DNA from 3 places in the Paenibacillus sp. FSL M7-0802 genome. Region 1 is predicted to be linked to each of the others. Evidence: predicted binding sites of a transcription regulator. Region 1 holds the regulator's gene; each other region holds the start of a gene.
What was found. The regulator Rex, encoded in region 1, represses fermentation and respiration genes when NADH is low (regulators of the CRP and FNR family bind a similar motif). The targets are predictions, from matches to a motif close to TTGTGAAATATTTCACAA.
Positions count from the first base shown of each region.

Region 2: a site for Rex is predicted at 8,891-8,908, ahead of MHB54_RS11940 (phosphoketolase family protein). Genes of this name have one in related genera too.
Region 3: a site for Rex is predicted at 7,873-7,890, ahead of pflB (formate C-acetyltransferase). Genes of this name have one in related genera too.

Region 1 covers NZ_JBBOSD010000001.1:5,365,633-5,376,104, reverse strand. The annotation lists gene MHB54_RS24580 (AAA family ATPase) at 1-620, opposite strand, end outside; gene MHB54_RS24575 (hypothetical protein) at 613-1,146, opposite strand; gene MHB54_RS24570 (cell wall elongation regulator TseB-like domain-containing protein) at 1,593-2,117, opposite strand; gene MHB54_RS24565 (amidohydrolase) at 2,155-3,456, opposite strand; gene MHB54_RS24560 (redox-sensing transcriptional repressor Rex) at 3,443-4,096, opposite strand; gene dinG (ATP-dependent DNA helicase DinG) at 4,141-7,008, opposite strand; gene MHB54_RS24550 (tetratricopeptide repeat protein) at 7,166-7,798, opposite strand; gene panD (aspartate 1-decarboxylase) at 7,881-8,264, opposite strand; gene panC (pantoate--beta-alanine ligase) at 8,257-9,195, opposite strand; gene panB (3-methyl-2-oxobutanoate hydroxymethyltransferase) at 9,192-10,091, opposite strand; gene MHB54_RS24530 (biotin--[acetyl-CoA-carboxylase] ligase) at 10,437-10,472, opposite strand, start outside.
Region 2 covers NZ_JBBOSD010000001.1:2,562,958-2,573,429, reverse strand. The annotation lists gene smpB (SsrA-binding protein SmpB) at 188-667, shown strand; RNA gene ssrA (transfer-messenger RNA) at 916-1,280, shown strand; gene MHB54_RS11985 (DUF896 domain-containing protein) at 1,546-1,773, shown strand; gene MHB54_RS11980 (DoxX family protein) at 1,841-2,239, shown strand; gene MHB54_RS11975 (ring-cleaving dioxygenase) at 2,313-3,263, shown strand; gene MHB54_RS11970 (winged helix-turn-helix transcriptional regulator) at 3,502-3,849, opposite strand; gene MHB54_RS11965 (NAD(P)H-dependent oxidoreductase) at 4,025-4,672, shown strand; gene MHB54_RS11960 (tautomerase family protein) at 4,968-5,441, opposite strand; gene MHB54_RS11955 (PadR family transcriptional regulator) at 5,726-6,283, shown strand; gene MHB54_RS11950 (glycosyltransferase family 2 protein) at 6,506-7,657, opposite strand; gene MHB54_RS11945 (GntR family transcriptional regulator) at 8,010-8,732, shown strand; gene MHB54_RS11940 (phosphoketolase family protein) at 9,027-10,472, shown strand, end outside.
Region 3 covers NZ_JBBOSD010000001.1:5,205,440-5,215,911, forward strand. The annotation lists gene MHB54_RS23705 (sugar phosphate isomerase/epimerase family protein) at 48-1,016, shown strand; gene MHB54_RS23710 (ThuA domain-containing protein) at 1,037-1,768, shown strand; gene MHB54_RS23715 (winged helix-turn-helix transcriptional regulator) at 2,015-2,359, shown strand; gene MHB54_RS23720 (hypothetical protein) at 2,485-2,784, opposite strand; partial or broken gene MHB54_RS23725 (DODA-type extradiol aromatic ring-opening family dioxygenase) at 3,102-3,868, shown strand; gene MHB54_RS23730 (Crp/Fnr family transcriptional regulator) at 4,008-4,724, opposite strand; gene adhE (bifunctional acetaldehyde-CoA/alcohol dehydrogenase) at 4,983-7,595, shown strand; gene pflB (formate C-acetyltransferase) at 7,924-10,185, shown strand; gene pflA (pyruvate formate-lyase-activating protein) at 10,237-10,472, shown strand, end outside.

The DNA.
Region 1 (10,472 bases):
ATACCATCCATTTCTGTCAGTAACTGATTCAAAGTCTGATCATATTCTCGTTGCTGTCCACCCTCACGTTTACCACCAATTACATCGATTTCGTCAATAAAAATAATTGCATTTTCCTTCTTTTCCTTGGCTGCACGAGTACGCGCCTCCCGAAACAACTCACGGACACGACCCGCTCCAACACCAACGTACATTTCAACAAATTCACTACCTGAGGCTGCAACAAATACAGAATTAGTGTAGTGTGCCGCTGCCTTCGCCATCAGCGTTTTTCCTGTTCCCGGAGGACCAGTGAGCAAAACGCCTTTTAATGGACGGATACCAAACTTGGAAATTTCATCATGTCGATTCAAAAAATCCAGGGCCTCGCGCAGTTCCTGCTTAGCGCTTTCTTGCCCACCGATTTCCTCAAAAGTCAGCTTGTCCGGACCATTTTTTTTACGTTTACGCTCTTGCCCAGCACCTACGGCCAAACCGCCACGCGCATGCATAAGCATTAACAAGCCGCTGAACATCACGCCAGCAACCAGAAGAGGGATAATATTTACCCCAATAAAAACGAGAAATATAATGGTTACCGGCACAATGCCGATTAATATTTCCTTAATCCATCTAGGCATTAGGCCATACCCCCATTTGCTGAGATTGACGTGGCAAAACGATAAACTTGGTCGCTTTACCTTCGCTGAGTCGGATATAGACATTGTTCGAATCCATATCGGTATCAGCTTTGATACCCGTCTTTTTCTTTTTCATCTGCTCAACTGTAGATGAAATTTGAGTATACTTTTTATTTTCCATCGCTTCGGCCACAGGAAACATAGCCTCAGACCACCATTGATTCAGTGCTGAATTGGAACGATCTGCGATATCCAACTTAATGGTGCGGCTGCCAATGATGGATTGTCCTTTTTGCTTAACCACATCGACCAATTTGGCCACATCCGCCTGCGGTTTGAGATCTAGTTTCAATACAACCTGATCCTGTTTAATATCTATTTGAGCGCTTGTCACGCCTGGATATTGAGATACCAGTTTTTCCAGAGGACTTTGCATTGTAACCTGACGGTAAATGAACCATCCCCCAAATAGCAGCAAAGCTGCCAAAACTGCCGCCACAACGATAGGAACTGCACGCAATTTCAAACAACATCCTCCTCTCAAAATGTAAAACTCAGAAGAAACGGGACGAATGTCAACAAACAACCAAATTGCATGATCTTATAGTGATCAGCAATTCTTTTTTCTATCATTTTTGTCTATCACTTATAAAATATAGTATATCATAACGTATATCTAATATCGAAGGCAATGTGTGGAGGAGTTGTGATGAGGCAAAATCTTTGGTTATGGTGGAGGCGAGACGCTGCGTGTAGGATTTGATCTTACGATCGCTGTTGCCCGCCATAAAGATGAATTTGACCTAGGAGAGAAGATGGATAGGTAAAGATGCTTCACTGGCTTTCAGCCAGCTTTACGGCATAGCAAAACTAAAAGACGTAAATACGATTTTTGTCGTATTTACGTCTTTTTCTTGAGTTTTTAATCATTTACTAGTCATTCATTCAACATTTGCCAATCCTCACACCAGCTCAGTTATTGGGCAAAGTATATTTCACACCCGTCGCTACCCCATCTGAGAAACGATAAAAGGTGTAGTAATGATGACTTCCATCATCGTAAAACAACTGCCACACATATTCGCCATTGAACACACTCGGCTGAAGCCTTACAATTTTTGCACCTGGAAGCTGCTGCTGAATTATTGCCGTCATTTTTTGCTCATCGACTCCGTTCTTCAGCAACTCGGTGTGAACACCGCTATTATCTGCGACAGGTACGTTAGGTTGTCCTTCCACTTTTTGAAAAGGAACCCACACCATTATATTTTCATTCTGTGCATTTTTCCCTTGAACCACCCAATATACCTGATCCCACACAGACTTCCATGTTTGAGTCGTGCTAACCAGACCACCTGATTGCTTGGCCTTAATGATAGCGGCATTTTTCTCAGCCACCTGGTCTTGAGTAACATAGGAATAATACCAGAAAATGCTGACCAGGATCAGTATCACGGCCAAAATGGCGACCGCTATCCATTTTTTCTTATTTTTCAAACCTGTGCTTCCTCTCTAAGGGGATGTGACACCTAAATTAGCGCGACAGCAGCCCTTCAAAGGCGGCTTGTGCCTCATGTTTGATACGTTCCTCGTCCATAGTCAGGCATTCGCCGTTTTTCACAACCTGGCGACCGTCTACCCACACATGAGCCACGTCCTTGGCGCTTGCAGAGTATACCGCATGGGAAATAAGATCTGTACGCGGCAAGAAATGTGCCTGATTCAGATCCAACGCGATAAAGTCAGCCTTGTTGCCTGCTGCCAACGCTCCTACTTCTTTTAAACCAATCGACTTTGCACCGTATTCTGTTGCCAGACGCAGCGCTTCACTTGCAGGAACTGCCGTAGGGTCACCGGATACACCCTTGTGAATAAGTGCCGCCAGACGCATTTCCTCGAACATATCCAGGTTATTATTGCTGGCAGGACCATCCGTTCCGAGAGAAACAGTAACCCCTGCACGCAGCAATTCAGGCACTCTGGCCACACCACTTGCCAGCTTCAAGTTGCTACCAGGATTATGTGAAACCGCTACACCACGTTCAGCCAGTAAAGCTATTTCTTCGTCGTTCAAATGAACGCCATGGGCAACAAGCGAAGGACGGGAGAAAAAGCCAAGCTTATCTAAGTGTGCAACTGGACGCAAACCGTAGTCGCGTACGTTTTGCTCCACTTCGGCGATCGTCTCAGACATGTGCGTATGCAGTGGCAAGTCCAGATCATGCGCAGCTTGTACGAATTTTTCAATAAACGCAGGTGGACATGTGTATGGCGCGTGCGGAGACATCATCGTTGTAATACGCCCGTCTGCTTTACCATGCCAGTTACGCGCAAAAGTCACGGCCTCAGCCAGCTTGATTCGCTGTTCTTCTTCCGAGCAAAGTCCAATTGCTCCACGCATCAGACTTGCACGAATACCTGACTCTTCAGCTACACGAGCCACCTCATCCATATGATCGTACATATCCAGGAAGGTCGTTGTTCCACCTTTCAGCATTTCCAGCACAGACAAGGACGTACCCCAGTACACGTCCGTAGATGTAAACTTGGCTTCCATAGGCCACATTTTCTCCTGAAGCCATACTTGAAGTGCCAAGTCATCTCCATGCCCACGCAGCAGAGACATCGCCGCATGACCATGAGTATTAATCAGACCAGGTAAAAACAATAGCCCCTTACCATCGATCGCTTCCGTCTCTTCCTCACCCGCAGGCAAAGTTTCGCCAATATAAGTAATACGGCTATCCTCCACAATCATAAAACCATGGACTACCCCAGCTTCTGATCCATTTACGGCAAAAGAGCCGTTTTTAATCATCCATTTATTCACTGTCATATTGTGTTTCTTCCTTTCCGTCCTCCAAATAATAAGCGAGGCTAAGCAAATCAGTTGTAAAGTCTGTGGCATGAATCCGAATGTTGGCCGGTGCCTTGAGAGTAGTCGGTGCAAAGTTCAGGATCGCTCCAATTCCGCTCTCAATAAGCCTGTCAGCCACGTGCTGTGCTTCAAAATCAGGTACGGTAATAATCCCGATTCGAATGTTTTTTTCTTTCACAGTCGCTTCCAGTTCATCCATCGGTTGAACGACCAATGTATTGATCTTGGTCCCTACCTTATCCGGAAACGCATCAAATACTGCGACAATCTTCATATTGTCTTTTAAATAAGCGTTATAATTCGAAAGGGCTTGCCCCAGATTACCCGCACCGACCAATACGACATTAATTTGCTGGTCGATTTTCAGGATATGGCGTATTTTCTCAATTAGATAAGAAACATCATAACCGATACCCTTCCGACCAAAATCTCCAAAATAGGCGAGATCTTTACGGATTTGGGCCGGGTTCAAATCTAGCCTCTGTCCCAACTCTTGAGAAGAGACCGTAGCCACCTCCCGTTTGTGAAGTGCATTCAGATAACGTAAATATACGGGTAACCTCCGTACGACAGCCTCTGAAATTTTATCTGATTTCATACTTGCTCCCCCTAATTGTAACGAACATACTTAGTGTCCGTCCGTTATGCCTCTGTCTCCGGGGCGGATTGGAGCCATTCGGCGATGCGGGGCACCATTTGCTCCGATGGCATATGCTCCATTTTTGGTCCCGGTAACGAGTACAAAAAGTGCTTTCCGTAATAGGATTCGATCACACGCGTATCGTAAACGATAACGACCCCGTGGTCGCTCGCTGTACGTACTAACCGACCAAATCCCTGTTTGAAGCGAATGACCGCTTGTGGTACAGACAGCTTCATAAATGGATTCTTCTTCTGCTGCTGAAGCAGCTCGCTTTTTGCCTCCAGCAACGGGTGATTCGGCGGTTGAAACGGCAAGCGAACAATGGCCAGACAAGTCAGAGCCTTTCCTGGAATATCGACGCCTTCCCAGAAGCTGCTGGTTCCCAGCAATACAGAAGCTTTGGCTTCCTGAAAACGGCGGGTTAGCTTGCTGCGACTCCCACTGTCCACACCTTGTCCCAGCACAGTAATTTCGCTGGATGCTAAGGCCTCTTTGAGCGGCTCATACACTTGCCGGAGCATCCGATAGGAAGTAAACAGAACGAGCATTCTCCCCCGCGTCGCCTGAGCAGTCGCTCCTAGAGAGCTAACGAGCATATCTACAAAATGTGCATCTCCTACACTGCCCTTCACACTTGGGAAATCCCGTGGAATGACCAGCAACACCTGATCCCTGTAATTAAAGGGTGACGGGAGCTGCGAAGTCATCAGCCGCTCTTGATCTGCGGCCTCCTGCAAGCCGAGCTGATCGATCATGTACTGAAACGACTTATCTACCGATAAGGTAGCAGACGTCAGAATAATGCTTCTTTTTTTGTCAAAAAACATTTCTTTCAACTGGCGGCTCACATCGACGGGCACCGCATAAAATTGCAATGATTTACTACGGAATTGCCCACTCGCTTCGAGCCAGTATACGGTTGTTTCATCATCGAGTCGGATAAAAAAGCGCAAATTTTCTCGGATTCCCGCCAAATCCTTGAGCAGACCCGTGATATCTGTAATAAGGCTATCTGCCGCATAATCGTCATGTTCTTCCTTGACGTCCAGCATCAGCTTGTCGCCCTTGCGCAAAATTTCGCTCATCGTTACATATAGCTGATTTTCCAAAGCCCCCGCCTGATCCCACTTTGCAGGCTTGGCCGAAGGTTTGAGACGGGAAGAAAACTGTCCTGTTTCACCCGGTGTCGCATCGCTTCGCTCTGGCAACATGCCAAACAGCTTGTCGCTTAGCAGGTCCCAAGTTTCCTTAACCTCTAACACGAGCGGATACAGCTGGTCGATGGTTGAGGCCCAATCCGCCGACTTCTCGTGCCCCGATTTCGCCAACTGTTGACGAAGTGAAGGCAGTTGTCCATTCTTGCTGTCTTTGAACAGTCGCGTCAGTGTATGCACGAGTGTGAAATATTTCATATGCATACCTAGGTGCTTACCAGCTACTTCCTCTAGGTGATGGGCTTCATCAATCACCAGATGTTCATAGCTCGGCAACAACTGGTGACTGGCTTTGACGTCTGTGAACAACTTAGAGTGATTCGTAATAACGACATCCGCTATTCCTGCTTCATGGCGTGCACGATGATAATAGCATTTGCGGAACCATGGACAAGAACGACCAAGACAGGACTCTGAATCACTCGCCACCGTTTCCCAGAAATCTCCTCCACGGTTGCTCAGATTCAGTTCTTCATCATCACCGGTTTCTGTTAGCGTCAACCAGACGATCATCTGAGCCGCTGTAATTAAGTCTTCCTTCGGTGTCGCGAAGTCTCTTCTGTTTATTTTATGTTCAAACTTACGCAGACACAAATAATGTCCCCGACCCTTGAAAATAGCAGCCCGGAACGGAAACGGAATCACCTTGGTCAGCATAGGAATGTCGCGCTCGCGTAATTGCTCCTGCAGGTTGATCGTATGTGTACTTACCATAACGCGCTGTCCTTTTTTTACACTGTGATACAGCGATGGGAGCAAATAACCGAGAGACTTTCCTGTTCCTGTACCTGCTTCGATCAGCAGATGCTTGTCTTCACTCAGTGCCTGATTTACACCCTCAATCATCTGTATCTGCGCCTCGCGCTCCTCATATTGGCTCAAGGATGAACGCAAATTGTCCCGCACATCATCCATGTACTCCTCAAAGGAAACACCTGAAAGTGGATTCGGGTCATCTTCTCTACGCGGTGCAGCTAGCTCCGTCCAATCTTCCACTTTTAGCGCAAGCTGACGAAAAAACTGATGTCCCTCCAAATCCTGAATAGGATCAAGCTCTTTCTCTTCACGCACCCCATCAAGAAACCATCCAAGGTCACTGTCTTCCTCTGCAAACAAATCACTAAGCCGCTGTATCGTTATCAGAGGTAATGCTTGAAGCTCACCCAGACACTTTAAAAACACCTCAGCCGTAGCCAACGCGTCGCTGTCTGCTTGGTGAGGGCGATCATGCGCCAGCCCGAACTCAGAAGACACAAAACCTAACTGATACGAAGATAGCGATGGAAACATAATTTTCAGAAAATCCATTGTATCCAAGATTCTTCCGCTAAACGGCAAATATCCGCACCGATCCAGAGCGTTTTGCAAAAAATTAAAATCAAACGCCACATTATGACCGACCAGCACAACATCGTCCAGCATAGGCACGAGCTCCATCATCATTTCTTCAAGTGCAGGAGCATCCTTGACGTCATCGTCTGTAATTCCGGTCAATCCAGTGATAAAAGGTGGAATAGATCTGCCAGGGTTCACATAAGAGCCGTAAACACGGGAAATGCTGTTATCATGATCTATAATTGCAAGTCCGACTTGAATGATGTCATCCGCGGACTGGGTGCCTGTCGTTTCAAAATCCAATACCGCAAATTTCATTCGGGCTTAATCCTTTCTTATGACACTTACAAAAATAATAACTCTATATATTAGCATAGCAGAAGATCGCCTGTTTGGAAATTAAGACAGCCAAAAAAGACGATGCACACGCCGCCTGAGGAGGTGGGCATGCATCGTCTTACTCGGTGTCTGACAACTACATCCAGGTCATCATGGAGCTGTCGTATCGAAGCATTTCGGTACCGGACAAACAGGCTTCCATATTGTGCAGCGGCTCGGGTAACGCAGGATCGAACTGATGTGCGAGAGCAAAACATTTTTGCGCCTCCTCTACGTCAGCCTGCTTTGCCAACAGACAGCCTAGCGCATTATAGATGACCGCCTTTAGTCCTGCCTGCTCAGTCAGGTCCAGCACCTTCTGAAAATGGCATACAGCCTCTGCTGGATCATCTAGTTGAAAATAGGCCATTCCCATATACATGCGACTCTGCCAGCTGTTCGGAAAATGCTGTAGTACCTGCTCAAATTGTTGGATCGCCTCAGGGTACATAAGTAATCGATAATACCCTTGCCCCCGATTAAAAGCTGGCAGCTCTTTTTCAGGCAGCTCAGTGTCAGACATATCGGTCTCTGCGGAAAATCCGGCCGCACGCAAGCAAACCATTTTTTCCTCAAAGGCCAGCCACTCATCCATAATTCCGTCACTCATTCTCCGCAGCAGACTCCAGTGCTGTAGCAGCTCCTGCCTGCGGGAGCCCTGGGCTGATGGGTAATGCTTCACGATATCATCTAACATGCTGTTCATTTCTGCGAATACATGCTGGAACATGTGCATCCCGCCCTTATGAAAGATGGATTAATACACTCACATTTTTCGCTTAAAAGACGGGTTTCATCCGCACTCCCATTCATTACATGATCGTCGCGTGCACTTCTTTGTTCATCGTTTGGGCTGGTTTATTATGTTCATCAACAAATACCACTGTTGGTTTGTATGTTTTGGCCTCTTCATTCGACATGGAAGCATAGGAAATAATAATGACTGTATCACCAGGCTGCACCAAACGGGCTGCCGCACCGTTGAGACAGATCACTCCGCTCCCACGCGGTCCGGGGATAACATAGGTTTCCAGTCGAGCTCCATTGTTATTGTTTACAATTTGAACCTTTTCATTCTCCAACAGATCCGATGTCTCCATGAGATCTTCATCTATAGTGATACTCCCCACATAGTTCAGGTTAGCTTCCGTAACGGTAGCGCGGTGAATTTTGGATTTCATCATGGTTCTAAACATGGGAAAGCACCTCCGCCTTCTGTATTCTTATATTGTCAATCAGTCGGGTATTGCCAAATTTCACAGCCAGCGCTACGATGACGTCTTCCTGAACATCACATAGCCGTTGCTCGGGAAGAAGGGGCTCCAGACCGGGAAAAGTTAATATTTCAATGTAATCAATGTCTGCTAAAGGAGAGGAAGTAATGGTGGACTCCACCATTTGATGTAGCTGACGAATCGTAATTGTGTTTGTTACAATATCTTCGCTCACTTCTTGCACCTTACGCAGTGACTGGGACAGCACCAACGCCTGCTCGCGCTGTTCTGCACTTAAATACACATTACGGGAGCTGAGGGCCAAACCATCCGCCTCTCTGACGATGGGACAAGGTACGATAGTCACGTTCATATTGAGATCAGTCACCATCTGCTGGAGCACAGCAACCTGCTGCGCGTCCTTCATTCCAAAAAAGGCCAAATCAGGACCTATCATGTTAAAAAGCTTGGCTACCACCGTAGTCACACCATCAAAATGGCCGGGACGGGAGGCACCGCACAAGCGATCTGTCAAAGCGGATACACGAATTTTGGTTTGGGTTGGTTGTGGATACATTTCTGCTACAGTTGGCAAAAATACAATATCCACGCCCTCGCGCCGTGCTACCTCCAAATCACGAGCTTCATCGCGGGGGTAGCTTTCCAGATCTTCATTCGGTCCAAATTGAATCGGATTTACGAAAATGCTAAGCACCACCGTATCTGCCATTTCACGCGCCTTGTGCATCAAGCTCGCATGTCCTTCATGCAGGTATCCCATTGTTGGTACAAAGCCGACTTTATGTTGCTGTAAAGAAGCAGAATCGTTTATTGTTTTTGCTCCGTTTGTCCCAAGCTGCCGACGTTCAGCAATAATCTTGCGCAGCTGAGCCACTTCTCTTACGATGATCATGACCGAGATTCCACCTTTTCCTTAGCTTGTTCCTGTGTCTGTCCTTTTGCCTTACCGTATAGGGATTCCACAACGCGGTCATCCGCGCTGAACACATGCTCTGCGGCCGGAAATGCCCGCCCTTTCACATCACTCACATACTGCTCAATGCTGCTGCGGATCAAGCCGCCTACATCGGCATAGGTTTTAACAAAGCGTTTGCTGAAATAAGGCGATGCGTACTGAATCAGATCGTGATAAACAAGTACCTGACCGTCACATCCACGTCCAGCACCAATTCCAATGGTTGGAATGGAAAGCTCTTTAGAAATCGCTGTTGCCACTTCCTCAGTTACCAATTCCAGTACAACGCCAAAAGCACCCGCCTGCTCCAGCGCCTTGGCGTCAGCCATCAACCGGCGTGCGTCCGCTTCGTCCTTGCCTTGAATGCGATAGCCGCCAATTTGATTAACCGATTGCGGAGTAAGCCCGATATGTCCCAATACAGGCACACCTGCCTGAACAGTTGCTTTTACGACATCGGCAATTTCAGCTCCGCCCTCCAATTTAACAGCATGCACATGTCCTTCCTGCATCAGACGGCGGATGCCCTGAAGACTTTCTGATACGCTGCTGTGATATGTCATAAAAGGCATGTCCGCTACGATAAATGTATGTTCCGCGCCTCTTGCGACTGCCCGGGAATGGTACACGATATCATCCAAGGTTACAGGGATGGTTGAATCGTAACCAAGAACTACGTTACCCAGCGAGTCACCTACGAGAATCATGTCAATTCCCGCCTCCTCGGCTATTTTAGCTGATGGATAATCATAGGCGGTCAGCATACTGAGCGGAATGCCCTCTTGCTTCATTTTTTTCATTTTCACAATATTCAGTGCTTGTTTTCCTGCCATTGCGAATGGCTCCCTTCCATCTTTTTTTGGCACAAAAAATAACCTTTTATGAACGCCTGTACATCTGCGTCATCAAAAGGTCCGAACAGCCAAAAAAGACACTCATTTTGAGATCGTCCCTTCTGTCTCGGTCCTGTTCGGCTCAGAGCAGAATCCAACGTAACCTTCAAATGAAGTTATGATGGTCTTACAAACTTGCTAAAGTAGAGCATGTGCCCCTGGAGTGCAGCTCGGACCGTCCGATGCCGCCTCCTGCACAGTATAACAAAAAACATCAGCTTTTTCACGTGAAGTTTTGCACAGAGAATAGAACGATTTCGGTCGTTTTCATAGCTAAGGTCGCTTCTATAATTGTATATCCCCTGAAATGACCTGAATTCG
Region 2 (10,472 bases), 2.8 Mb from region 1:
CTGTATTGGATGGAAGCCGCTTGGTTCTAAGTGTGATATAAGTGCAGTTAGAAATGTAGAAGGCTTGACCTTTCTTGCTTTTACCATCTGAAATTTGTTACAATATATTTCTAGGTGGCTCTTTGTAGCCGGATTTTGATGCCTGGATTTCAAGAGTGAATTACGTTATTCATAAGGAGTGGTATTCATGGGTAAGAAGGCAGACGGGAAAGTGCTCGCCCAGAACAAAAAAGCTTCCCATGACTATTTTATTGAGGACACTTACGAGGCGGGCATGGTGCTAACGGGAACAGAAATTAAGTCTCTACGGAATGGTCGTTCTAATATAAGTGATGCATTTGCTACGATCCGTAATGGCGAAATTCATATTCACAATATGCATATCAGTCCTTTTGAGCAAGGAAATCGTAATAATCCTACTGATCCGACGCGTACGCGTAAGCTGCTGTTGCATAAAGAGCAGATTCGCAAACTTATCGGATTGTCCAAACAGGAAGGCTACACGATTGTTCCGTTAAAGATTTATGTTCGCAATGGTTATGCCAAGCTTTTGCTCGGACTGGGTAGAGGTAAAAAACAGTATGATAAACGTGATGCTGCCGCTAAACGCGATGCACAGCGTGATATCCAGCGCGCTTTGCGTGAGAAACAGAAAATTGCGAGATAAGTTGCTGTATTATTGTATGGTACAAATTGCGTGGGGAAGTTACTTGTTCCTGTAATGGTGCTATTTTATAAGGCTTAAATGGCTTCATTTCGTTTCGTAATGACCTGTAATATGGTATACTAACGGAGTAGTCAGTTTTAAAGCTTTTAACTTTGTTCGAGTGTTGAATCTTAGAATTCAGCTTTTGATATTATGCATGCTTATGCTCCGGTATTTCCGGATTTATCCGTGGAGCCCTTTTATAATAAGGGGGCGTTTATGGATTCGACGGGGATAGTTCGAGCATGGGTAGCGGGTAGTGGGGACGCGTCCGCTTCATCAACGCTAAAGCCTATTAAACGGCAAACAACAAAACAACTACGCTTTCGCAGCCTAAGAAACTGTGTGCGTGCTTCTACCCAGCATCGTCCATGTGACTGGGATAGGGGCTAACAAATAGTGGAATACGCTGTCTCATCTCCGCCTGGGGTGAGCTGAAGAAGATAATCAGGCTGACCCGAAGGGAATCCGGTGACAGGGAGTTTCTAGGGTGACATCAAAACTGTCACTACACCCGTAGAAGCTTATGTGTCGTTATCTTCGGACAGGGGTTCGACTCCCCTCGCCTCCATTTAAGTAAGACAAGAAAGCCATCAGCCAGTGATTCTGGTTGGTGGCTTTTTATTATGGCTCTAGTAATTGACTTGAAGAGGTTTTACACAACTTGTAGCTTAAAGGTATCTCTAAGTGTTCCTGCTGCTTTTTCTCCGTAAGCAACCCAAGCATTGATTTTCTTTTCGAAAAAGTATTGACACGGATAGAAAAATATTATATCTTTATATCAAGATAAATAAATTAAAGATAAAACAACAGCAAATTATGAACAGGGAGGTATACACATGATCACCATTTTAGAAAGAATTAATCAGCTTGCAAAAAAAGCAAAAGAAGTTGGGTTGACTGAAATCGAAAAAACGGAACAAACGGATCTTCGCAAAGAATACCTTCAAATCTTTCGGGGTTCTGTACAAAGCCTTCTCTTGAATGCTACGATTTATGATCCGAATGGAGACGATGTTACGCCTGAGAAACTAAAAAAAGAACAGGCTCAAATCGCTAAACGATGAATTTAATTTTATCTAATATCTCTAATTTAATAATCTTTAAGTAAATATAATATGGAGGGTGATTTTTATGTTGGCAAGTGGATTGTTACTGATACGTTTGGTGGTTGGATTGTTATTGGTGGGGCACGGAGCACAGAAGCTTTTTGGTTGGTTTGGCGGCTATGGTCCAAAGGGTACGGCCGGTTGGATGGAATCGATTGGCATTAAGCCCGGAGTGTTCATGGCAGTGTCTGCTGGGTTGATGGAATTGTTGGGAGGAGCTCTATTTGCTTTAGGACTATTCACTCCACTGGCTGCATTGTTGATTACGGTGACTATGCTCGGAGCAATTTTCAAAGTACATGGCCCAAACGGGATCTGGGCAACAGCTAACGGCTATGAATATCCACTAGTTCTTATTGCAGTCGCAATTGGTATTGCGTTGACAGGAGCAGGTTCATATTCTATCGACGCATTACTTAGATAAAACATGATGTTTAGGTCATTAAAGTCATCAACAACAAAAAATAAAGGTTCTTACGATTAAAGGAGGGTTTCATATGTCACTGCAAACTACAGGTATCCATCATATTACAGCTTTTGCCGGTAATCCACAGGAAAATGTCGACTTCTATGCCGGCGTCCTGGGACTTCGGTTAGTGAAGAAAACAATCAACTTCGATGCTCCTGAGGTTTACCACTTGTACTTTGGTGACGAGGCAGGAAGTCCTGGAACGATCATTACTTTTTTTCCTGCACCAGGAACTCCCAAAGGGCGAATCGGAGGTGGCCAGGTGGGCATAACCTCGTATGTGGTCCCACCAGGTTCACTTGATTTTTGGCGGCATCGTTTAGAAAGCTTTGATATTCAAGTTACGAAAACGAGCCGTTTTTCTGAACAATATCTTCAATTCGAGGATAATGAGGGCTTACGACTTGAGCTTGTTGAACGTGAAGCGGGAGCGAATAGTACTTGGTCTTACGGTGGCATTTCGGCTGATCAAGCAATTAAGGGGTTTGGAGGTGCTGTGCTATTTAGCGTTAACCCACAGAAAACGATGGATGCATTGGAGAGCATACTCGGATTTACGAAAATCGCTGAAGACGCCGAATATGCCCGTTATCAGTCCGTAGGAGAAATCGGCAACATCGTAGATGTTCCGCTCGCCAAAATGGGTCTAGGCTTTGGTGGAGCAGGCACGGTACATCACATTGCATGGCGTGCAAAAGATTTCGAACAACATGAAGAATGGAGAAGCGCAGTCCAGCATTATGGCTATCAGCCGACTCCAATCATAGACCGCCAATATTTTAATGCGATATATTTCAGAGAAGCGGGCGGCATACTATTTGAAATTGCTACAGATCCACCGGGATTTGCTAATAATGAACCTGCTGAATCTTTGGGGCAGAAATTAATGCTGCCAGAGTGGTATGAACCGCAGCGGGCTCAAATTGAGGCGAATCTGCATCCTATTGAAGTGAGAACATTAACTGGAAAACAACAGTAAACGAAACGGCAGCTGTTTTACCTCCAGAGGAAAAGGTGAAGCCACGTTGATGGGAACTGCCAGGTTTAGAAAAACGGTACATGACTGAATATAAACATGACAAGATGAATATCAACAGGATTAAACCCACTTTGACAAAATTGGTCATAGTGGGTTTTCATTATGCACTTGGTATGGACTTATAACATAGGGATGAAAGTCTGATCACGCTAGGCAGGAAGGGATGTATATTTAATCGCTATTTTTCAACGCATCTAATTTTCGAGTGCTCCAGATGAACCTCCCCCCAATCATACATACTGCGCAATATGGGGACGAAATTTGCTCCGTGAGCTGTTAGCGAGTATTCAACCCGGGGAGGGATTTCTCTGAATATTTCGCGATGCACAAACCCGTCTTCTTCTAATTCTCTTAGCTGCTTGGTTAACATCGCTTGTGTGATATCAGGAAAGGCGCGTTTAATTTCACCGAATCTTCGGGTACCACGGGACAGAAACCATAAAATCACTATTTTCCATTTGCCGCCAATGATTTTCTGAACCTTTGTTAAGGGGCAATCTGTAAAATAATTCAGATTTTCACTCATTTGTGCCATCTCCTCATCGTTTGTATTCCAGAAAGTCCTATGAAATCAATTAGTATGATTTTTGATAGTATATACTATAAATATGCCTACTTGTTGTTTCGATACCATTGGCTTAACATTACATTAGCATTAAAGCTTTGACAAGCCATCTGAAAATATTCTGGGGGCGAAGAAGATGAACATTAATATTTTATACGGTCACCCTTATGCTAAGAGCTTTAACAAAGCGATTTTGGAGCAGGTGATCGCTCATTTAAACGTACGAGGGGCGAATGTTAAGGTAAAAGACTTAATTCAAATGTCATTTAATCCGACGGCAGGCTTAAAGGATTTAGAGGCTAAGGTCACTAACGTATTGCCAGAGGAGATAGTAAAAGAACAGGAGGATTTATTGTGGGCAGATGCCTTGATTATTATTTCACCGGTATGGTGGGGCGGATTTCCCGCTGTTATTAAAGGATATATAGATAGAGTGTTCACAACAGGACTCATACGCTCTTCTGATGGTGTATATGGGCTTGAGGGCAAGAGAGCCTACTCGATTTTTACAACAGGATCTTCAGAAGATTATATTCGCATATCACGTCAGAAAGATATGCTCTACGCGGCTAACGATAATTTGTTTGGGTTCGCCAAGTTTTCGGATGCCGAGATTAAGCTTCTTTACTCGGTGCCGCGTGTAACCTTGGAGGAACGAAAAGCAATGCTGCTGGATGTCAATCGATTTGTCGATCGTATTTTTGATATGAGACCGGGAGAGGGAGGCAGTACGAGGGATAGCCTTTCTCTTCAAGCTTTGGAGCATGATTTGGCTAGCCATTAAGATTACGTAAACTGCAGGATGTTTCTTTGGAAAAATGAAGAACACCCTTATGGGTGTTCTTTCGTTTGGACATATGGACATATTACACTGTGCTAAGTTATAAGCTTGTTACTGCTAAAGATATAACCTTTTGGATGGTTCTCCTACTGGATACCGCAGAAGGTTTAAGACGTCAGTTGCCGGTTTGTAACTTGCCTTAGCCACCACGTCAGGAGATTTCCCGGTGTTTCCCGTATCCTCTAGCCGACAAGATATGAATGCTCCTCCAATCTTTAGAAATGCCAAATTCCACGCATTACCGTGTAATATTTTGCTTGATAGCCTTAATTTTCTCCTCAGTAAAGACTCCTGAATCCAGCAGGTCTAGAATGGAGAGCACGCTGCCGCGAGAACCCCAGCTGCCTTCTTCAATGACCTGGAAGGATACCCACCAAGTTGGGGATGGTTCCGGTACACCAAGTACTTTAGTCAAACTGCCAAGAATATTCTCAAGCACTTTTTTGCGAACGTCGTTAGGCCAGTCACCATCCATCACCAGAACATTGACAGTAATTACATCACGTTCTGGCTGATCCGACAGCAATTGCCCACCAATTGCCATGTAATCTATTGGACGTTCGTTGAAATGGACCTGAAACCCTTCTCTTGCTGGCGGACAATATTGACCTACCTCTGGAACGAGAACTGCATCCGTCAAACCTTCTGCCAAAAGACGGCGCTGTTCAAGCGTTATGCGGCCTGCGGGATAATTTACACTGATCATGGTCATGGTCTGATATCTCCTTATTAAGATTTAACCAAGCGATGTCTTGGAATTCTTTATGATATCTGTATCCAAGGCTTCAGCTTGGCAAGCTCATTGGTATTTTGTTGATATCGTTAATATAAAACGATGATAAACCCCTGTCAACACTAATTATTATAATAATATATATTTAAATAATATATAGAGAGATGTGAAGCTAGTTTAAATGGGCTATAATTATGTCTAGTCTAATGAAAGCATGACATACTACGGAGATTTGCTAGAGGTAACAGGAGGCACAATATATAATGGCGAGACAGTCAGGAAAAACCAATACAATGTTTGCGGTATTAGGCATTCTGAGTCTGGGTCCTCATACCGGTTATGATATAAAGCAACATATGGAGCAAAGCACTAGTTACTTTTGGAATGAGAACTATGGTCAGATCTATCCCAGCCTGGCAGAGCTACTGGATCGAAAAGATATTGCAGTCGAGGTTATTCGACAGAAAGGAAAGCCTGACAAGAAACTCTACAGCATTACCGATCAGGGAAGGCAGACGTTGTCAGACTGGCTTTCTCAGCCCATGGAGCATGTGGTGATGCTTAAAAAAAATGAGCTGCTGTTGAGGGTGTTTTTTGGCGGGAATTCTTCGCCTGAAACGATTATAAAGCACATACAGGAGTATAAAGAAAAGCTAGTGGAAAGCTTGCATATTTTTGAAGAACTTGAACGTTGGCTTATCAACGTAGAGCATAAAGACCATAATCACAAATATTGGATGATCACAATGAGCTATGGTAAAAGTCAGTTTAGCAGTTTAATTAACTGGTGCGATGATAGCATTAAAATATTGAGTTCTTAGCAGTTGGTAAAACTCATATGTAATGAATAATCAGAAAGCATGCTGGACTATCAGAGGAATAGTAAACTAGTAACGACAATTCTTGTCGTTATCTCCGGACATGGCGACTCCTCCTCCATAAAGCTGCTTGCCAAGTTGGGCTCGCACCTTTATGGAGGAGTTTTTTTATCCCGTAAGGAGGATGCAATACATACGATTTTGTACGCTGTAAATGAGTAACTATTATTCCACCAGCTTTTCAGACTTCACCAGCATTTCTCGTAACACGTGAGCGACTCGACTTTTCCGGTTCTCTGCTTTCTTTTTTATCAAGTGTAATGATTTTTTGTATGCATGAGTATGGCTTTGATCGTAGAACTGTTTGGCTGCAATGCGTAATGTTCTTCTTAATAACAGTGCTGATGAGCGTGTTAACCTAGAGCGGAATCCCCTGCGCAATACCCGCAACGTATTTTTGTAGGTCTCAAAATCCTCGGATGGAGGGATAAGGGCAAATAAATTTAACGAGGAGTCATTGAATCCGTAAGTTTCATACATGATTCTCAGATTTTCTGTATTTAAAACGTTACCTCTAAGATAGGTTGGATGTTCCTGATGATATCCGACCACCTCTTTGATGCAATAAAAAGGGATCTTCAAGCGATGCAGTCTATAGCCAAGGTCCCAGTCTTCGAGTCCATACAGCACAAACCGTTCATTGAAACCTCCAATACGAATCAAGTGGCTGCGTCTGATGGCTACACAACGAGTAACCAGCAGCATCCAGGGAGCGACATCCGTTGTGGCAAATTGTTTCTGCGTATTGGGGGGGACTCTTGTGGGACTAACTACTTTAGACAGTGCACCCGTTTGATGAAGGATATCTTCAGGCGTTATGATCGGAGTAATTTCGTTCGCTGCTTCATAGTCAGCATTCCATAAGTTGGACTGCGTAAGTATGTTGCGACATTGTTCTTTTTCTTCAGGAGAAAAGTCAGGGTAATAATGGGTAAAAGCATCGTCCCATGAGTGAGGAATGCCTGAGAGCACGGACTTGGGATATTTACGGTGATAACGGCTCACGATCCTAATGAATTCCGGTAATACTACAAAGTCAGCGTCGCAGAAGATGATGTATAGCCCTTTTGCACGGCGCAGTCCCAAATTTCGAACGGCAGATCGACCGCGTTGTTCCTGATGTGACACATAGATAAGAGGATAGGATGCTTTGAAGCCTTCGACCATTTCTTTCGTTCCGTCTGTAGAACCGTCATCAGCTACAATGACTTCGAATAGTTGCTTTGGATAGGTTTGTGTCTCAAATGAAGCGAGTGTGAGCAACAATTGCTGGGCTCGATTATAGGTTGGAATGATGACGCTGTAGCGGATAGCCAATATGATCTCCCCCCCACCATTCTTATTAGAAAACGTTTGAACAAGATGAATAATAACAATGTATTCAAGGATTTTAGCCTGGTCTAGTCAAACATCCCTCAAGGCTCGAAACAGGCTTGGTCTTATTACTGATGCTAAGGTGGGGGCTCTGTATTTTCTGCTGTTTTGCAGGTACGTTCAGTGGTGTTATATATGTGTAATCATGGTATTATGCATAGAGATGTAAAGTAAAAGCGACGGCGCTTCCTATCCGCTGAAAGCCTGCTCAGCAAACAGAAACAAACATGAGATGAAATGGGCAAGTTATGGTAAACTATATAGAGTTATAGAAGACCTGAAAGAGGAGTACTATATGACACAATTTGTCTATAAGCAAATTATTGACGATCTCAAGATGAAAATCTTTGCGGGAAAGTTTGCAGATATGAGATTGCCAGATGAACGTAGTCTTAGTGAGACTTACCAGGTTAGTCGTAGTTCAATTAAACGTGCTCTGACTAAAATGGAGAATGTCGGAATTATTTTCAAAAAACAAGGTTCCGGGACATTTATTAATCCATTATACATAAGAAATGAATCTATCTTTAACTACGAAGGCTCTAATCTAGGGGTCACTGATAATTTTCAAATGCATGGTAAAAAGCCTAAGATCAAAGTATTGAGTTTTGAGGTCATTCCGCCAACAGAAGAGTTACAGCGCGATTTGTTCTTGGAGACTCATGATTTTGTTTACAAAATTGTTCGCTTACGTCTGTTTGATGATGATCCTTTTATGATTGAAACGGGCTATATCCCCATTAAAATTGTCCAGAATTTAAATCAGACAATTATCGAGGGGTCCATTTTTAATTATTTGGAAGACTCGCGGAACTTGGCCGTCACCAAATCTTTTTTATCCATTTTTGCAGAACCGTCTCAAGAGAATGATCAAAAGCTGCTACATTTAAATGAAAATGAGCCTGTAGGTATTATGGAAGGTGTGTTCTTTTTAGATAACGGTACGCCATTTGAGTTTTCTCATATGCGATTTCATTACAAATATTTGAAATTTAATACCTTTGTATCGGTTCACTAATGATAAGACTGGGGAATTCTCCGGTCTTTTTTTTATGGTTTTGAAAAAAGGATTGAAGCCTGCAATTACCTCGTTTATTACAAATTTTATTGGTTTATACTTCTATATATTTTAATGTAAGAGCTTTTTTACTGTCTTTTTAATTTATATTTCATAGTATGTTCAAAATTTCACAAAATTGGACCGTATCACTTGTGAAAAAGGTTGAATTAAATTGGGGTAGCGTTATGATGTACATGTAGATGAAATTTCCGGAAATAAATTACAAACAAAACTACTTAGGGAGTGGACACAATGTCATTATCACCCGTGTTAGCAGATTATTCATCTAAAACATATTTGGAAAAACTTGATGCATATTGGCGTGCAACGAACTACATTTCGGTAGGTCAGCTTTATTTAAAAGATAATCCTTTGTTGAGAGAGCCTTTAAAAGATTCAGATGTGAAAGTTAAGCCTATTGGACACTGGGGCACAATTCCGGGTCAAAACTTTATTTATGCACATCTAAATCGTGTTATTAATAAATATGATTTGAGCATGCTTTATATTGAAGGTCCTGGTCACGGCGGCCAGGTTATGGTTTCAAATTCTTATCTGGATGGTAGTTACACTGAAATCTATCCACAAATTACGCAAGATATCCCAGGTATGAAGAAATTGTTCAAACAATTCTCTTTCCCTGGCGGTATTGCTTCACACGCTGCTCCTGAAACACCTGGATCTATCCATGAAGGTGGAGAATTAGGCTACTCCCTTTCTCATGGTGTAGGTGCCATTTTGGATAATCCTGATCTAATTTCGGCTGTTGTTATTGGTGATGGCGAAGCTGAAACGGGTCCATTAGCCGCTTCGTGGTTCTCTAACAGATTTATCAATCCCATCACAGATGGTGCAGTGCTACCAATCTTGCACTTGAATGGCTTTAAGATTAGTAACCCAACGATTATGTCTCGTCAATCGAAAGAAGAATTGACCTCATACTTTAAAGGTTTGGGTTGGGAACCGTTCTTTGTTGAAGGTGAAAATCCGGATCACATGCATCCAGAAATGGCGAAAGTATTGGATACGGCCATCGAGAAGATTGAAGCTATTCAAAAGAATGCGCGTGAAAATAATGACCTTACTCGTCCGGCGTGGCCGATGATTGTCTTCCGTTCACCTAAAGGCTGGACGGGTCCAAAGGAATGGGACAACGTGCCGAATGAAAATTCATTCCGTGCCCATCAGGTTCCAATTCCGGTTGATCAAAAGAATATGCAACACGCACCTGCTTTGTTAGAATGGCTGAATAGCTATAGACCAGAGGAATTGTTCGACGAAAACGGTCGTTTAAACTCTGAGCTTGCTGAAATTCTGCCTACAGGCGATAAACGTATGGGAATGAACCCTGTTGCGAATGCGGGTAACCTCATTAAAGACTTGAAATTACCGGATTTCCGTAACTATGCGCTGGATAATTCCGTACCTGGTAAAGTGATTGCGCAAGATATGTCGGTTTTAGGGAAATACGTTAAAGATGTGGTTCTTTTAAATGAAGAAAATCGTAATTTCAGAATCTTCGGACCGGATGAAACGATGTCTAACCGCTTGGCTCCTGTTTTTGAAGTAACCAAACGCCAATGGATGGACCAAATTATTGAACCTAATGATGAATTCTTATCATCCTATGGCCGCGTAATTGATTCTCAATTATCCGAACACCAAGCTGAAGGATTGCTGGAAGGTTATGTATTAACA
Region 3 (10,472 bases), 160 kb from region 1:
ATAATGAAAGCAGCTTTTTTCACATATGATACAGGGAGGGATTTCTTTTGAAACTTGGAGTATTTATGGTGTTGTTTGGCGGACGTTCGCTGGAGGAGGCACTGGATTATGTGGCTTCTCAAGGATTGGATGCTGTAGAAATCGGTACAGGCGGCAACCCAGGAGATAAGCATTGTAAGCCGGATGAGTTGCTGGAGAATGATACAGCGCTCAAAAATTTTAAAAAGGCAGTAGAGTCCCGCGGACTAACGATTAGTGCGCTTAGCTGTCACGGCAATCCTCTTCATCCGCAAAAGCATTTGGCCCAAGCTGATCATGAAACGTTTCTTAAAACCGTTCGATTGGCAGAAAAGCTGGAAGTTCCAGTTGTGAACACTTTCTCTGGCTGTCCGGGTGATCATGAGGATGCGAAATATCCAAACTGGCCTGTGGCTCCGTGGCCTAATGATTTTCAGGAAGTGTTGAAGTGGCAGTGGGAGAATAAAATTATTCCTTACTGGACTGAGACGGGAAAATTTGCAGCAGATCATCATGTTAAAATTGGGCTGGAGCTACACGGAGGCTTCTCCGTTCATACACCAGCGACCTTGCTTCGTTTGCGTGAAGCTGCGGGAGAGGTCATTGGTGCTAATCTGGATCCGAGCCACATGTGGTGGCAGGGAATTGACCCAGTGCAGGCGGTTCAAATTTTGGGCCGAGAGGGAGCCATTCACCATTTTCATGCCAAGGATACGACGATTGATCCGGTCAATGTAAATAAATATGGACTTACCGATATGCAGGAATATACGAAAATGCTAGATCGCGCTTGGCAGTTCCGTACTGTGGGTTATGGACATGATGTAAAAACCTGGGCAGATATTATCAGTGCTCTGCGTCTGGTGGGATACGATTATGTAGTGAGTATTGAGCATGAAGATGGTCTGATGTCCGTGGAGGAAGGCTTTACTAAGGCTGTCCACAATCTTCGCCAGGTATTGATTGAAGAACCGCTGAGCGAGATGTGGTGGGTCTAACCTAATAGGGGGAAATGTTGATGATTAACGTCACCATTTGGAATGAATTTTTGAACGAAAAGTTGAATGATGAAGCCAAACAGATATATCCTGACGGGATACACAAAGCGTTGGCTGACGGCCTGGCAGGAGAGGGATTTGCCATTCGAACAGCTACTCTTCGTGATGATGCCGAGCATGGTTTGGGAGAAGAGATCCTGAATTCCACAGATGTGCTGCTGTGGTGGGGGCATAAAGCCCACGATCAGGTGAGCGATGAAGTTACGGCGCGTGTTGTAAAGCGAGTGCAGGGAGGAATGGGCTTGATCGTGCTGCACTCGGGCCATTTTTCAAAGCCATTCAAAGCCCTAATGGGCACTAGCTGTGATCTGAAATGGAGGGTGGCAGGTGAACAGGAGATTATTTGGTCGGTGAATCCGTCACATCCTATTGCAGAAGGCATAGACGCCAAAATTTTGTTGAAGCAGGAAGAGATGTATGGCGAGTTCTTTGATATTCCAGCGCCGGATGAATTGGTATTTGTTAGTAACTTTGAAGGCGGCGAAGTATTTAGAACCGGATGTACTTTCCGCCGAGGTAGCGGTAAGATATTCTATTTCCGCCCAGGTCATGAGACCTATCCGACTTATTACCAGCCTGATATTTTGAAAGTTATCGCCAACAGCATTCGTTGGACTTCTCCGACAAATATTAACAAACCAATATATGGAAGAAGTGAACCTGTAAGACCTCTCGGTGGAGTGTTGGTATAATGAAAATCATCACATTTTGATGAGCTGTATAATGAACAGATTGATAGGCGGAACCTCTTGGGATTCCGCCTTTTTGTATTTAACGATTTAGACATATACCTGTTGTGTTGGTTTGTTGTATAATCAGTTTTGGTCATGGCAACTTTATCAGCGCAGGTATTTAATTTAAGAAGAAAGTGTTTTCTTTCGGGATAAAGTATGCTAAAATGATATATACTAACAAAAGGAAAGCTTTATCAAACCGAAATGCAAAAGAAGGTGAAAAATTTGGAGAGTCAACCGCAATGTACAAAAATGTGTCCGCGTTTTGAAACCGCCTTTTCATGTTTGGGTAAGCGTTGGAATGGATTAATTATTCAATCCATGATGAGCGGTCCTAAGCGGTTTAAGGATATTTCCAATCTGATTCCCACAATGAGTGACAAAATGTTATCAGAGCGGATGAAAGATTTGGAAAATGAAGGAATTCTTACACGTCATGTATATCCGGAAACTCCTGTCCGCATTGAATACGAGCTAACAACCAAAGGCCGTGCACTTCAGCCGGTTATGGAACAGATTCAATTTTGGGCTGAGGAATGGATTAGATGAGCACCAAACTAAATAAGCGTTTCTCATAGCAAAACAGCCTTTTCCTAGGAAAAAGGCTGTTTTTTTATTTTGTGTATAGGGCTACTTATCCATTTTACAGAAATGATGTGCATAGGCAGCACGGCTTAATAGCCTTTGACGCTCCCTGCAACTGAGAATAATCCTGCTGTTGCACGGCGGAGCACACGGGTTTGAATATCCAGAGCGGCCGAACGGAATGTACCCAAGCATGAATGGCATAGTCTTCCTGCATAAATGGGGGAACGGCAGGATTCACAAGGATAATCAAGCTGACTGTATGTGGAGGGAAACTTGCCTGCTCTTACCCAATCTGTGAGCAATTCTATAGGTGTGCCGGTTACGTCACTGAGCTGGCGAGTATGAGTAGAAGGATGCTTCCATAGATAGTTAGAACAGCGGTCCAAGAATATATTTTCTTCCTGAATACAAGAACTACACAGGTTTCTAAGGTTTTGACGAAAAACGGAACCGCATTTTGGGCAATTAGAAGTATGTATCTCCATAGAAACCAGTCCTTTGTATCGAAATATAGTGAAATTTTAAATTTATTAGTTACATATTACTATGACCTTATACCTATATCAATCTTTATTTATGGAATCTCTGATCTTTAAGTGTATGTTGAAATCTGTGTTGACATTACTTTGTTACTTATGTATTATTACTTACATAAAGTTACTTAATGAATAAAATAAACTATTGATGATAAGGGGATCTTTATATGATGCCATCTTTATTTTTGGCCCACGGCTCACCGATGCTTGCTATTGAACAGACGGACTATACTTCATTTTTAGAGCAACTGGGGAAAAGCATTCGCCCTAAAGCGGTTGTTATCTTTACTGCTCATTGGGAAGCGCAAACGTTGACGATCAGTTCGATGGATGACGTGTACGATACCATTTATGATTTTGGCGGTTTCCCACCGGAACTGTACATGGTGAAATATCCAGCACATGGTTCTGTGGAACTGGCCAATAAGCTGGAAAATTATATGAACAAAAGGGCATTGACGTACAAACTGACCGGGTGAGGGGACTGGATCATGGATCCTGGACATTGTTGCATCGTATGTATCCTGAGGCAGACATTCCGGTAGTTCAGATCTCAGTAAATCCATATCTTTCGCCCAAAGCACAATATGCCATTGGTGAAGTGCTGCGTGGACTGGGAGAACAAGATATTCTGGTCATTGGCAGTGGAGTGACTGTTCATAATCTGCGTATCGTCAAATGGGGGGAAACGAAAACAGAACCTTGGGCTATAGATTTTGATGATTGGATTATTGAAAAAGTGCAAAGTAGAGATATAGAGGCTTTGGATCACTATGAAAGCGAAGCACCGTATGCTCGCCAGGCCGTACCAAGAGCAGAGCACTTTGTACCGTTGTTTATTGCAATGGGGAGTGGTAATCCTGCAAACAAAGCCAAGGTCATCCATAGAAGCTATGAGATGGGGAATTTAAGTTATCTATGCTTACAGTTTTAAAAAGTGTGTTGCCAGAAGAAGGACTATTGTTAAAATGCTTCGCAACTGCTTCTGTATAAGTAGAGGAGTGGAAATAAATTAGGGAGTGTTATAAGCTATAATGGCTTATAACACTCCCTTTTACGTAAAAAACGATTTATTATATGCGGCAAATCTCACGAGGGCACAATTCACAATGACATACGCCTTGCAGCATTTCCAAATCCTTGACAACAATCATGCCATTATCATATTCAACTGCATTTTTCTTACGTAGATCACTAAGCATCCGGTTTACGCTTTCCCGAGTCGCACCGATCATATTTGATAAGTCAGTATGAGTAATTTTTTTATGAATCAGGATATGTTCGCCGTGAGGCTCACCATAGGTATTGCATAGACGGATGAGTGTTGAACATAAAGCGCCAGGCTTGCCGTACATCATCAAATCGCGGAACTTAGTCTGAGTAATGCGATGATGCGAACCCATCCATTTCATAAAGTCAATCGCAAAATCACAATGCTGGCAAATAAGTAGCTCCAGATCTGTATGATCGATTACGCCAATATCACTGTCTTCCAGAACCTCAGCAGAAAAGGAATGCTTAGTACCGAAAAATGGATCGGCTTGACCAACAAGATCGCCGCTTTGATACATATATAGAATAAGTTCCTTACCCTCATCCGTTGTTTTGGTTACTTTCACGCGTCCGCGCTTAATATAAAACAGCTTATCCGCTGTATCTCCTTCCCAGAACAGATGCGAGCTTTCTGGCATAACTCGATCTTTCATCATCACTTGCAACCGGTTGAAGCTGGCCTCCGAGAAGCAACAGGTGTTGCCGCGGGCTTCCATTACATTTGTAGGGTTTCTCATCGTCCATTTCCCCTTTGTATCCTATGTTTTTTATCTGCAACTTGATCAATTCAAATTCATTATATACCTGCGCAATGCGTTTTTGGGGCAAGAAGAGGGGGTAAAAGTGGCAGAATTCCAAACTTTGTGATTTAATTCACTTCATAAAATAAAATTTTAAATAGATTGTGAAAAAAATCACAATATATCTTGAAAAGCTGTGTTACGATCAGTGCGTGAACAAGAGATAGTACACGAGATAACAGGAGGATGAGGGAAATGGCTGTTAAAAACGAGGTTATCCAAAAAGAGCAAAGCGCAGAGCAGTATATTCAAACGCTGATTGACCGGGGGAACCGGGCACAGCAAGCTTTCATGAGTATGAATCAGGAACAGATTGACGAAATCGTACAAGCTATGGCACTCGCAGGGATGGATAAACACATGTACCTGGCGAAGTTGGCTGTTGAAGAAACAGGACGCGGTGTGTACGAGGACAAAATCACCAAAAACATGTTTGCAACAGAATATGTCTATCATAGTATCAAAAATGAAAAAACCGTCGGTGTCATTGAAGACAATGATTTTGACAGTTTTCAAAAGATAGCAGAGCCAGTCGGCATTATCATGGGGATCACTCCAGTGACAAACCCGACTTCGACTACGATGTTCAAAGCGTTGATTGCCATTAAAACACGTAACCCAATCATTTTCGGTTTCCATCCATCTGCTCAATCGTGTAGTGCGGAAGCAGCCCGCGTCTTGCTCGAAGCAGCCGTCAAACATGGTGCTCCAGCTGATTGTATTCAATGGATTGAAGCTCCATCGATGGATAAGACAAATTCACTCATGAATCACCCGGATGTGGCTCTGATTCTGGCAACTGGTGGATCAGGCATGGTTAAGGCGGCATATAGCTGCGGTAAACCTGCTCTGGGTGTAGGCCCAGGTAACGTGCCTTGCTTTATTGAAAAAACAGCAGACATCAAGCAGGCCGTGAACGATCTTATCCTCTCTAAATCTTTTGACAACGGTATGATTTGTGCTTCCGAGCAAGCGGTTATTATCGAAGAGCCAATCTTCGAACAAGTGAAAAAATTGATGATCGCTAACGGCTGCTATTTTGTAAATAAAGAAGAAGCAGCTAAGCTCACTCAAGGAGCTATGAATGTCGAGAAATGTGCAGTGAACCCAGCAATCGTCGGGCAGTCTGCTGTGAAAATTGCTGAAATGAGTGGTATCACAGTACCAGCAGGAACTAAAATTTTGGTCGCTGAGATTGAAGGGGTAGGAACAAAATTCCCATTGTCTGCGGAAAAATTGAGTCCTGTATTGGCTTGCTATAAAGTAAAAAATGCGGAACAAGGTATTCAACGCGCTGCTGAAGTCGTGGAATTCGGGGGCATGGGCCACTCGTCCGCTATTCATTCGAACGATGAGGACGTTATCGCCCGCTTCGCAAACCGTCTGCAAACAGGACGTATCATTGTAAATGCACCTTCCACACATGGTGCGATTGGCGACATTTACAACACCAATCTTCCTTCGTTGACACTCGGTTGCGGTTCGTACGGTCGTAACTCGACTTCGTCGAACGTATCGGCAGTCAATTTGATTAATGTGAAAAGGGTGGCGAAACGGACGGTGAATATGCAATGGTTCAAAGTACCTTCCAAAATCTATTTTGAAAAAAATTCGACACAGTATCTTGCTAAAATGCCTGATATCACACGTGTAGCCATTATCACGGACCCTATGATGGTAAAACTGGGATATGTGGATCGTGTTATTCATTATCTGCATCAACGCCAAACACCGGTAGCTATCGAAGTGTTCTCTGAAGTAGAGCCAGATCCATCGACAGTTACGGTAGAACGTGGTACAGAAATGATGAGACGTTTCCAACCGGATTGCATCATCGCACTGGGCGGCGGTTCGCCAATGGATGCGGCTAAAGGCATGTGGATGTTCTATGAATATCCAGATACTGATTTCAATAACTTAAAACAAAAATTCATGGATATCCGTAAACGGATTTACAAGTACCCACGTCTGGGCCAAAAAGCACAATTTGTAGCTATCCCTACAACCTCGGGTACAGGTTCCGAAGTTACATCGTTTGCAGTAATTACGGACAAAAACCTGGGTAACACGAAGTACCCGCTGGCTGACTATGAGTTGACTCCTGATGTGGCAATTATTGACCCAGTGTTTGTATATTCGCTGCCTAAAACAGCTGTAGCGGACACAGGTATGGACGTTCTGACACATGCTATCGAGGCTTACGTGTCCGTAATGGCTAATGATTACACAGATGGTCTGGCAATTAAAGCCATTCAATTGGTATTCCAATACCTAGAACAATCGGCTCTGATCGGTGATAAGCTGGCTCGTGAAAAAATGCATAATGCTTCCACACTTGCTGGTATGGCGTTTGCTAATGCATTCTTGGGTATTAACCACAGTCTTGCACATAAATGGGGTGGACAATACCATACAGCGCATGGCCGCACGAATGCCATTTTGCTGCCGCACGTTATTCGCTATAATGCGAAAAAACCGACAAAATTTGCTTCGTTCCCTAAATATTCGCACTTTGTTGCGGATGAGCGTTATGCAGAAATCGCGCGCATACTGGGACTGCCTGCACGCACCACCGAAGAAGGGGTTAACAGCTTGATCGAAGCAATCCGTAAGATGAACAAAACACTCGGTATCGAGGAATCGTTCCAACAAATCGGTTTCGATGCGAAGGATTTCGAATCACGTGTAGACTATCTAGCTGACCGCGCATTTGAAGATCAATGTACAACTGCGAATCCGAAGTTGCCGCTGGTTACTGAGTTGGCTGATGTCTATCGCAATGCCTTCTACGGACGTTTTGACCAATAATATAATAGGTACGAAGAGGCTTGTGAAAAAGCATTTTCTCGTTCAATACCGATGCAGGCTCTCTATATAGAGGGCCTGTTGGTTTGGGAAGGGAGGTGAACGGCAAGGCTAAGGATATAGGCGTGAAGCTAGGGAAAATAAAGTGATAAAAATCACTCATATTGTGATTTTTATCACATACTACACTCTATCATTATTCTACAATAAGGGTGTAAGAAAGGTCCCGACACTGAGCGTAAGGCATCGGTGAACAGGCCGGGCTCAAGAAATAGCTTTATCGTGAAAAAAATCACAAGTCCGGAAGACCAAACAATTTGGAGGGATTTACATGTCGGTGATTGAGAGAGAATTACAAGAGCAACAATCTGGCTGGAGAGGTTTTAAAAAAGGCAAATGGACTAAAGAAGTCAACGTCAACGATTTTATTGAAACTAATATCTTACCTTATGTTGGCAATGAAGAATTTTTGGTTGGTCCTACCGCCAACACAACTGCATTGTGGGATATTGTATCCGATCTTACCAAAAAAGAGTTGGCAAACGGCGGCGTGCTTGATGTAGACGTGAATACGCCATCCACTATTATTTCACATAAACCGGGTTATCTAGACCGGGATAAAGAGCAAATTGTCGGTGTACAAACAGATGCTCCATTCAAACGCTCTTTGCAGCCGTTTGGTGGAATTCGGATGATGATCGACGCTTGCAAAGCCTATGGTTTTGAAGTACCGGAAAGTATCATTGATATCTTCACTCATATTCGTAAAACTCACAACCAAGGTGTATTTGACGCTTATACAGATGAAATGAGAGCAGCTCGTAAAGCTGGTATCATTACTGGTCTCCCAGATGCATACGGTCGTGGTCGTATTATCGGTGACTATCGTCGTGTAGCTTTGTATGGTGCAGACTTCTTGATCCAAGATAAAAAACTGCAACTGAAAAGCCTTGAAGTTGATTCCATGGAAGAAGACGTAATTCGTCTGCGTGAGGAAATTTCCGAACAAATTCGTGCTTTGAATGAACTGAAACAAATGGCTGCTGAACACGGTTTTGATATCTCAAAACCTGCTAACAATGCGAAAGAAGCTTTCCAATGGGTATATTTTGGATATCTTGCAGCAATCAAAGAACAAAATGGTGCAGCAATGTCCTTAGGACGTGTATCTTCCTTCCTTGATATTTACTCTCAACGTGATATGGAAGAGGGTACAATGACAGAAGAACAAGCTCAAGAACTGGTCGATCATTTTGTTATGAAATTGCGTATTGTTAAGTTCTTGCGCACACCTGACTATAATGAACTGTTCAGTGGAGATCCAACTTGGGTTACTGAGTCCATTGGTGGTATGTCCGTAACTGGAGAAACTCGGGTAACTAAAAACAGCTTCCGTTTCCTGCACACCCTCTACAATCTGGGACCTGCACCGGAGCCGAATCTGACTGTACTGTGGTCGGAAAAATTGCCTGAAGGCTTCAAAAAATATTGTGCGAAAGTTTCTATTGAAACTAGCTCCATTCAGTACGAGAATGACGATCTGATGCGTCCGATTTATGGAGACGATTATGGTATTGCTTGTTGTGTATCGGCAATGAAAATCGGTAAACAAATGCAATTCTTTGGTGCTCGTGCCAACTTGGCTAAAGCTCTGCTGTATGCAATTAACGGTGGTAAAGATGAAAAATCTGGCGCCCAAGTAGGGCCTGAATTCCCAGCCATTACAGGCGAAGTTCTGGAATATGAAGAAGTGTTGAGCCGCTTTAAACCTATGATGGAATGGTTGGCAAAACTGTACATGAACACTTTGAATGTTATTCACTACATGCATGATAAATATAGCTATGAACGCATTGAAATGGCGTTGCATGATCGTGATATTCTCCGCACCATGGCTTGTGGTATTGCGGGTCTGTCAGTTGCTACCGACTCCTTGAGTGCCATTAAATTTGCAAAAGTTAAACCAATCCGTAACGAAAAAGGGATTGCTGTTGACTTTGAAATCGAAGGCGAATACCCTTGCTACGGTAACAACGATGACCGTGTAGATAACATCGCTGTGGAACTGGTAGAAAGCTTCATGAGCATGATTCGCAAGCATAAAGCTTATCGTAATGCGGTTCCTACTCAATCTGTACTGACTATTACTTCCAACGTAGTGTACGGTAAGAAAACAGGTACAACACCGGATGGACGTAAAGCAGGCGAACCGTTTGCACCAGGGGCAAACCCAATGCACGGCCGTGATAAAAAAGGTGCTTTGGCATCTCTGAGTTCCGTAGCCAAATTGCCTTATGAACACAGTCTAGATGGTATCTCGAACACCTTCTCCATCGTGCCTAAAGCACTGGGTAAAGAAGAAGAAACACGCAAAACAAACCTTGTTTCGATGATGGATGGCTACTTTGGAAGCCACGCACATCATCTGAATGTCAATGTGTTTGCTCGTGAACAACTGTTGGATGCAATGGAGCACCCAGAAAACTATCCACAGCTGACGATTCGTGTTTCCGGCTATGCCGTTAACTTTATCAAGCTGACTCGTGAACAACAATTGGATGTTATTAACCGTACTTTCCACGGTACAATGTAAATAAGTATTACAATGACGCACGCATAGCGGATGCGGGAAGGATGATGCAACATGTTGAAAGGTCACATACACTCATTGGAAACCTTCGGGACCGTCGATGGTCCCGGCATCCGCTTCGTGCTCTTTATGCAAGGATGCTTGTTGAAATGTCAATATTGCCATAACCCGGACACTTGGGCCTTGAATGAAGGTAATCCGATGACGTTGGAGGAGGTATTGGCTGAGATTGAGCCGTATTTAGCCTATTACCGTTCTTCAGGAGGCGGATTGACCGTATCCGGTGGAGA